DNA from 2 places in the Thiomicrorhabdus sp. Kp2 genome. Region 2 is predicted to be linked to the other one. Evidence: riboswitches for the same ligand, from Rfam matches in the RefSeq annotation. Region 2 holds a riboswitch; the other holds the start of a gene.
The links. A riboswitch is a leader RNA that binds a small molecule or an ion and turns the genes downstream of it on or off. The one in region 2 is predicted to bind thiamine pyrophosphate.
Positions count from the first base shown of each region.

Region 1: it holds a riboswitch for thiamine pyrophosphate, as region 2 does, so the genes downstream of both, thiC (phosphomethylpyrimidine synthase ThiC) here and A379_RS11005 (TonB-dependent receptor) in region 2, are expected to answer to the same signal.

Region 1 covers NZ_ARWI01000001.1:275,474-279,643, reverse strand. The annotation lists gene A379_RS01365 (DUF3087 family protein) at 1-459, opposite strand, end outside; gene A379_RS01360 (tetratricopeptide repeat protein) at 553-1,401, opposite strand; TPP riboswitch at 1,545-1,643, shown strand; gene thiC (phosphomethylpyrimidine synthase ThiC) at 1,808-3,760, shown strand; gene A379_RS01350 (FAD-dependent oxidoreductase) at 3,766-4,170, shown strand, end outside.
Region 2 covers NZ_ARWI01000001.1:2,443,761-2,447,930, forward strand. The annotation lists gene A379_RS11005 (TonB-dependent receptor) at 1-1,910, opposite strand, end outside; TPP riboswitch at 2,011-2,118, opposite strand; gene A379_RS11010 (HDOD domain-containing protein) at 2,269-3,144, shown strand; gene thrS (threonine--tRNA ligase) at 3,346-4,170, shown strand, end outside.

The DNA.
Region 1 (4,170 bases), 2.2 Mb from region 2:
TTTTTCATTGAGAGTGGTTTCAAGCGCATTTTTTTCAGCCAAAATATCAATCAGGGCGTGGTTGTTATCTTCAAGTTTATGCATTTGCTCTAAACCCAAATGGTAAAAGCGCAAGATTTTCATCGCTTGTTCATCGCCACTTTCAACCGCTTCTTTAATATTTGCGAGTGTATTGGAAATATACATAAGGTTACGCTTTAGGCGCCAAGCGTAAATAGCTTCTTTCATCCACGCTTGATCAGCTAAGTAAGCTTTTACAATGGCCGCGGTAATTAATAGCCCAACAAACGCCCCCATAAAGTTTAATACCAAATGATTACTTGAATATTCACCAAACCATTTCACTGCGAGGGTGGCCGTAATAAAGCCGATAACAATAAAAATGCCCATCACGATGAGTGTCGCTTTTCGTGTTTGTTTGCGGTAATGGATTGGATCGATATCTTCAATTTTAAACATGGGTTAACCCGTAATTTGCATTTTAAAAAAGTGGAAAAAATTTGAGAGTTGATTTTACGGATTTATTTTAATGGTGTCATCTGTTTTGCACAGTTAATACTCAGGATTCAATATGTTATTTGAACTCTTGGCTTGAGTATCTAACTCGTAATATCGTTTACAACCTAATAAAAAGTTGAGTTTACAGCTGTTTCCAAAATGATTTATAGCCTTGTTAAGGTTCGTAAGTTCTGCGTTACTTGCGTTAGCTAAATAAAAGTTACCTAAGATAAAGTTGGCTTTAGCTGAATTATTTTCAGCCGCCGCGTTTAATAACTCAATCGCTTTTGTCTGGTTTTCTTCAATATCTTTACCAAGCATGTATTTTTGCGCCATGACAATTTGTGCATCTGGATTCTGTAAATCAACGGCTTTATTTAGCCATACTAACCCTTGCTTAATATCTTTTGGAACTGTAATGCCGTTTTCATAGGCCAAGGCGACTTGAAGCATTGCTAGTGCATGGCCTTTTTCAGCCGCTTGACTAAACCAATAAAACGCTTTTTTTAGATTTTTTTCTGTGCCAAGTCCGTCGTTATATAACACGCCTGTATTGTAAAGAATGTCAATGTAGGCAGAGTCAGTTAAGTTTTCTTTGAGAACTAGTCGAGCCAGTTTAATATGCCAAAAATAGGCATAATCTAGGTTGACCAATGGACCATTTTTAGGGTCAGCAAACAATCTAGACATGGCATAACCCGCTGCAGTGTCACCTTTTAAAGCCTCATGGCATACCTTATTTGCTTCGCCTTCTAACAAGTTATTACAGGTTTGATGATTAAACGTGGTGGCCGCGTAGGTGTTAAATGTTGTAAATGTTATTAGGGTTAAGAGGATATGTTGAAGTTTTATATGTCGGGTACAACCCTTTTTAAGCGCAGGGTTGATATTTGAATCACACATGGAAACTACCTTTAAAAAATAGATGATTACTGTAAAAGGACAAAAGTGTCTAGCTTTTAGATGGGAGCCATTATAGCGTTACATAAATATTTATGCGTATGAATGATTTTGTATTTAGTGAAAAAACGCTATATACTACGGCCTGATTTATGTCGGAGTGCCTTTAGGCTGAGATCGCGAAAGCGGGATCCGTAGAACCTGATCTGGATAATGCCAGCGAAGGGAACAATCAGATTAACGTAGGCATACGTTAATCGTAAATAAATAGAATTTGCTAGATCACTTTTTAAAACAAGGTGTTATTCGCTATATTTGTAATTTTTTTACGATGAAATCTTAATCTGAATCTACAGTCTATAGAGCTCCGCCTTTTGATTTTTTATTATCAATTAAACAAGGCAGAGTGATGAATACCAATAACCACCAAACAACCGATCGTCGCCAAAGACGTGCAGACGCTGAAGCATTTATTCAAAATGTATCGGGTCAATCTTTTCCAAATTCCAAAAAAGTCTATGTTGCGGGTAAATTGCACCCCATTAAAGTGGCGATGCGTGAAATTGCGGTAAGCGATACCATTAGCGGTAGCCGTGATAATCCAACGTATATTAAAAATGACGCTATTCCTGTTTACGATACATCGGGTGTTTATACCGACCCGCAAGTAAAAATTGATGTTTATCAAGGTTTACCAAAATTACGTTCAAGCTGGATTGATGCTCGTGGCGATGTAGAAGAGTTAGAATCAGTCACCTCAAAGTTTACCCAAGGCCGTTTGGCTAATGAAGGGCTGGATCATATTCGTTTTGATAATTTGCCCAATGTAAAACGGGCTAAAGCTGGACAAAACGTCACCCAAATGCATTACGCACGCCAAGGCATTATTACCCCTGAGATGGAATATATTGCGATTCGTGAAAATATGTCTCGTTTAGAAGTAACCGATGCCGAACTCACCCAACAACACCCAGGCCAATCTTTTGGTGCCAGTATTCCTAAAATGATTACTCCTGAATTTGTACGTGACGAAGTGGCACGAGGGCGAGCGGTGATTCCTTGTAATATTAATCACCCAGAGTCTGAACCTATGATTATTGGGCGTAACTTTTTAATTAAAGTAAACGCCAATATTGGTAACTCGGCTGTCGGTTCATCTATTGCCGAAGAGGTTGAAAAGTTGGTTTGGTCAACTAAATGGGGTGCCGATACCGTGATGGATTTATCAACGGGTCGTAATATTCATGAAACCCGTGAATGGATTATGCGTAATTCGCCCGTTCCAATTGGCACTGTACCAATCTATCAGGCCTTGGAAAAAGTAAATGGTGTGGCCGAAGACTTAACCTGGGAAGTATTTAGAGATACTTTAATTGAGCAAGCCGAGCAGGGGGTGGATTACTTTACCATTCACGCAGGTGTGTTATTACGTTATGTGCCAATGACGGCTAAACGTGTTACAGGCATTGTCTCTCGTGGTGGCTCAATTATGGCCAAATGGTGTTTAGCGCATCATCAAGAAAACTTTTTATACACGCATTTTGAAGACATTTGCGAGATTATGAAGGCGTATGACGTTACCTTCTCATTGGGCGATGGTTTACGTCCTGGTTCAGTGGCCGATGCCAATGATGAAGCCCAGTTTGCTGAATTAGAAACCTTGGGTGAGCTTACCAAAATTGCTTGGAAACATGATGTGCAGGTCATTATAGAGGGGCCTGGCCATATTCCATTACACATGATTAAAGAGAATGTTGACAAACAATTAGATGTTTGTGGCGAAGCGCCTTTTTATACTTTAGGGCCGTTAACTACGGATATTGCGCCAGGTTACGACCACATTACTTCAGGTATTGGTGCGGCTAATATTGGTTGGTATGGTTGTGCCATGCTTTGTTATGTTACGCCCAAAGAGCATTTAGGCTTGCCTAATAAAGAAGACGTTAAAGAAGGTTTAATGGCTTATAAAATTGCTGCACACGCGGGCGACTTAGCCAAAGGTCACCCAGGTTCACAAATTAGAGATAACGCCTTATCTAAAGCGCGTTTTGAGTTTCGCTGGGAAGACCAATTTAACTTAGGGTTAGACCCAGAACGAGCACGAGAATATCACGATGAAACCATTCCGCAAGAATCTGGCAAGGTCGCGCATTTTTGCTCAATGTGTGGCCCAAAGTTTTGTTCTATGAAAATTAGCCAAGAAGTGCGTGATTACGCCAATGAGCAAGAAAAAGTACGTTTGCACGATGGCGAAAATGGCCAAATTACCGAGATCTCTTTAGAAAGCATTCAAGTCGGCATGAAAGAGAAGTCGCAAGAATTTAGGGATGCAGGTAGCCAAATTTACCAGAAGGAGGCGTAGTGATAATGGTACCAAAGTCATCTAAAAGACCTAAAGTGGCCGTTTTAGGGGCAGGTTTAATTGGTAGGATGTTAACCCTGTCTTTAGTAGATGAATATGAGGTTTCTCTGTTTGACAAAGATAAGGGGGATGCCAAACAGAGCGCTGCGTTTTTGGCAGCGGCTATGTTGGCCCCCTTGGCTGAGTCTGCGGATTGCGATATTGAAATCATGCAAATGGGGGAGCAGGCACTTACGCTTTGGCCTGAGTTTATTAACAAGTTAGACGCTTCGGTTTTCTTTCAACAAGCGGGCAGTTTAATTGTGGCTTTTGATCAAGATAGTGCCGCTTTACAGCAGTTTCAGAACCGATTAAAGGGGACTGGTTTTGAATCATTGAGTGCCAATCAAATTCAAGCGTTAGAGCCAGAG
Region 2 (4,170 bases):
TGGTAAGAGTTTGATTCAACACTGTGTACATTGTCAAAATAGAATTTATCAACAGCAGTAATGTCAGCCTGAATATACATGCCGTTTGTATTTCTATACTTTGCGCCAAAATTTATTTGGTAGTTTGGAGCGTGTGCCTGCTCTCGATCTGAAACTTCAAAGTCGGCACTCACGGGTGTTCCATTGACATCGGTCTGAATTAACCCAACGCTGCCATATAGATTGAAGTGTGGGGTTGCTTGCCAGTTAAACTCTGACTCAAGTCCGTAGTTAGTGGCATTGTCAAGGTTTTCAGTGAAAAAAGTATAGATGCCATTTTCGTAAATGTAACCATCAAATTGTGGATTGTATCTATCCATGTAAAAAAAGTTGGTTGATGTTGTTAGGTTGTATTTCGAATAAACAGATTTTAAGCCTATCTCATAATTAAATAAGGTTTCAGAATGGAATTCAGTATTATCCCCTTGACCACCTGTACCTGTTTTAAACCCACCTGCTTTGTAACCTCTTGTTACACCAGCAAATGCAGTATGTTGGTCATTATATTTATAAGAGTAGTGAATTGAACCACCCCAGAGTGTTTCGTCTGTATTAGTTGAAAAGGGTAAGCTAGCAGGATAGGTTCCTGTAAGCTCTTTTTGTTCATTAAAATCTTGAATGTTTCTTTCTACCCTTAGACTGTATGTTAGTTTGGTCTTTTGATTTATTGCTTGATCTAACTGACCATAAACGGCGACTTTATTGTGAATAAAATCGCTTTTCGCATCAGTATTGTATGTTTCTGCATAGGCTAAAGAGTAGTACCTTTCTTTAAACGAGTTTTCCTCTTCTAAATGAGAGAAGTAAGCTCCAATAAGCCAGTCGGTTGATTGGTTGAAAATTTTAGAGTTTTCAGTAGAAATTAATCGTAAATCTTGAGTAAAACTTCTTCGATGTTTACTATTTTTATATGTTCCTTCATCGTAGCTTGAAGTGTCGGCCATCCAGTCTTCATCATAGCTGTAAAGCATGTCAGAGTTGGCAAGCCCCGTATTACTGGTAAATATAAAGTTTGGATTTGCCTTTGACTCAAGTTTTAAAGAACCAGCATTTGAAAGTTGGGAATCTTTACCAGGTTGGTCTGACAATGTTGTGAAAGAGTTATCACGAGACCACGCATCATACCCATTATTTAAATCAGCATGTAATACAGTGATATCTACAGTCGTATCCGAGTCTGGGAAAAAACGCATTTTGCCGCGTAAAGTGAGTTCATCACGACCATTGGTATCTGTTCTATCTAAGGTTTCGTTTGTACGAAAACCATCGCTACTGTGATTAAAGATAGCTAGACGGTATTGTGGTGCATTTTCTTTTGAATTGATTGGGCCACTTGTCATAATGCCTAGTTCTTGTAGATTGTCTTCGCCCAGTGAAATTTCAGCCATACCTTCTTCATAAGGAGTAGGGTCATTGGTTTTGATATTAATTAAACCACCAATGGCACTTTGACCGTAACGGGTATTTTGCGGCCCACGTAAAACTTCTACCTGTTTAACATCAAATAAATTGCCCGTCATGCCTATTCCGCTGAAATCGATATCGTCAATCGCAAAACCTACGCTTGAATTGGGTGCACCAGTATATTCATCACGTTCACCCATTCCTCGAATTTGAATATGACGAGCCCGAGAGCTTTGGCCTGAGAAGTTAACATTAGGTGTTTTTAATAAAACATCATCAAAGTGTGTAGCACCTTGATCTTGTAGTTCTGCTTGGGTTTTTATATCTACACTTGCAGGGATGTCTTGTTCAGTGGTTTCACGTAAATCGGCACTCACTATAACAGGGGCAAGTTCTTCTGAAAAAACAGGGCTTGCTGAAAGTGCGGTTAAAACAGCCAATGAGATGGGTGTTAATTTATTGGTCATGGTCTTTCCTTTTGACGAGGAATAAGAACACATGAGGTGATGGAAAAAATAGAGTGCAAGGGTTTCTGATTGCAGTCAGAATCCCAGCTTATTTTTAACAAATTGATCGTGTGTGCCGTTCCTACGCCAGTATTATCTGGATCAGGTTCAAAGGGTCTTTCAGTGTCTCGAAATCTCAGGTCTTAATTGACCACCCCTGGCAAACTAAAGCTTTAGTATTTAAAGCCTTAGTGTTAACGCTTATGTTTTAAAATTTGTGCGGATTGTACCTGAAATTTGTATAAAATGGAAATGGCTTAGGATAGGTCTTATTTTTAATAAAAAGTGTGTAGGTTGTATTTAACTAAAGGGTTTTTGGATGGCTGAAGATGTAAAACCAAATATCAGTAAAGAGATTATGGAGCGCTTAAAGTCGTTGGATGAGTTGCCATATTTTCCTGATGCTCTTATGCGACTAGAGCAGGCATTAAATGAGAATGAAAACTTGCCGATGGAGAATATTGTTCAGTTAATTGCACAAGACCCTCGATTAGTGGCAGGTCTAATAAAAATGGCCAATAGCGCTAAGTATATGACAGGGAATGAGGTCAATGATTTAGCGGATGCCGTGACCATTATTGGTTTAAAAGAGATGCGTTTGATTGCACATTTAATACACTATCAAACCTCTTTTAGACGTAAACCACCGTTTAGTGATGCGTTCTTTTTGAAACATGCCTTTTTATCAGCATTGGTCGCTCAGAAGATGGCAATATTTTTCGGGCTTGATTCAGGAGAGGCTTTTTTAGCGGCTTTAATGCGTGATATTGGTGTGTATTTATTGGCCACTGAGGACAGAGAAAAGTACTTGGAAGTGATTAAACTAACAGATTATGATATTTCTAAATTAGCATTAGCCGAAAATAAAGTTTTTGGTACTTATCACGCTTTGATGAGTGCTCGCTTGTTACAACAATGGAATTTCTCTAAAGAAACCATTATCGGAGTGGCATTTCATCACAATCCAGAGAAAGCGGAGGAAAGCTGTCAGTCTTACGCTTATTTAACATTCTTAGCAGAACAAGCGGTTTTTAGACTTGGTATTGATAATGGCATTGCAGATATCACCGATGAAGAGAGAGAGATGCCTTCTAAAAAGTTATTGGATGCCTTGGCTTATTTTGACCTTTCTATAGATAAATATGATGAGTTTGCACAGCAGGCATATGCAGAGGCTGAAAAAATGGGAATATAATCCTGTTTATAGTCGTTTTTTCAACGAGTTGAGCGTGTATAAAAAGAAACCACCAGGCCTGGTGGTTTTTTGTTTGGAGCAAATGTTATACATAATTATTTTATGTGTATGTAAAGTCTAGATAAAGCGTATAAGAAAATGCTAAAATAACGGGCTTAATTTTTAAACCTTGTAATTTTTACAGACAAAGAGACTAAATCTATGCCAATCATTACGTTACCAGACGGTTCTACTAAAGAGTTTGATCAAGCTATATCAGTTATGCAAGTGGCTGAAAGCATTGGAACGGGACTGGCGAAAGCGACGGTAGCGGGGCGTGTTAATGGTCAGCTTAAAGATGCGAGTGATTTAATCTCTGAAGATGCAAGTTTAGAAATTATTACCATGCGAGATGAAGATGGTCTACATATTATGCGCCATTCATGTGCTCATTTGTTAGGCCATGCGTTAAAACAATTATATCCAGATGTCAAAATGGCTATTGGCCCAGTCATTGAGAATGGTTTTTATTATGACGTTGATATGGATTACAAAATTACGCCAGAAGATTTAAAGAAAATTGAAAAGCGTATGTTGGAATTGGCTAAAACAAAATACCCTGTTGTTAAGAAAATGCTATCACGTGATGAAGCGGTTGCAACGTTTGAGTCTCGTGGTGAAGAGTACAAATTAGAATTGATTCGTGATCTGCCGAATGAAACAGAGTTTGGTTTTTATTTTCACGAAGAGTATGTGGATATGTGTGTTGGGCCACATGTGCCAAATATGAGTTTTGTTAAAGCATTAAAACTCACTCATGTTGCAGGCGCATACTGGCGCGGTAACTCAGACAATAAAATGTTACAACGTATTTATGGTGTCGCTTTCCCAGATAAGCAATCTTTAAAAGATTACTTACATATGATGGAAGAGGCTGAAAAGCGTGATCACCGTAAGTTAGGTAAAACGCTTGATTTATTCCACGTTGAAGATTTAGCACCTGGTATGGCATTTTGGCACCCTAAAGGAATGACTTTATACCGCATT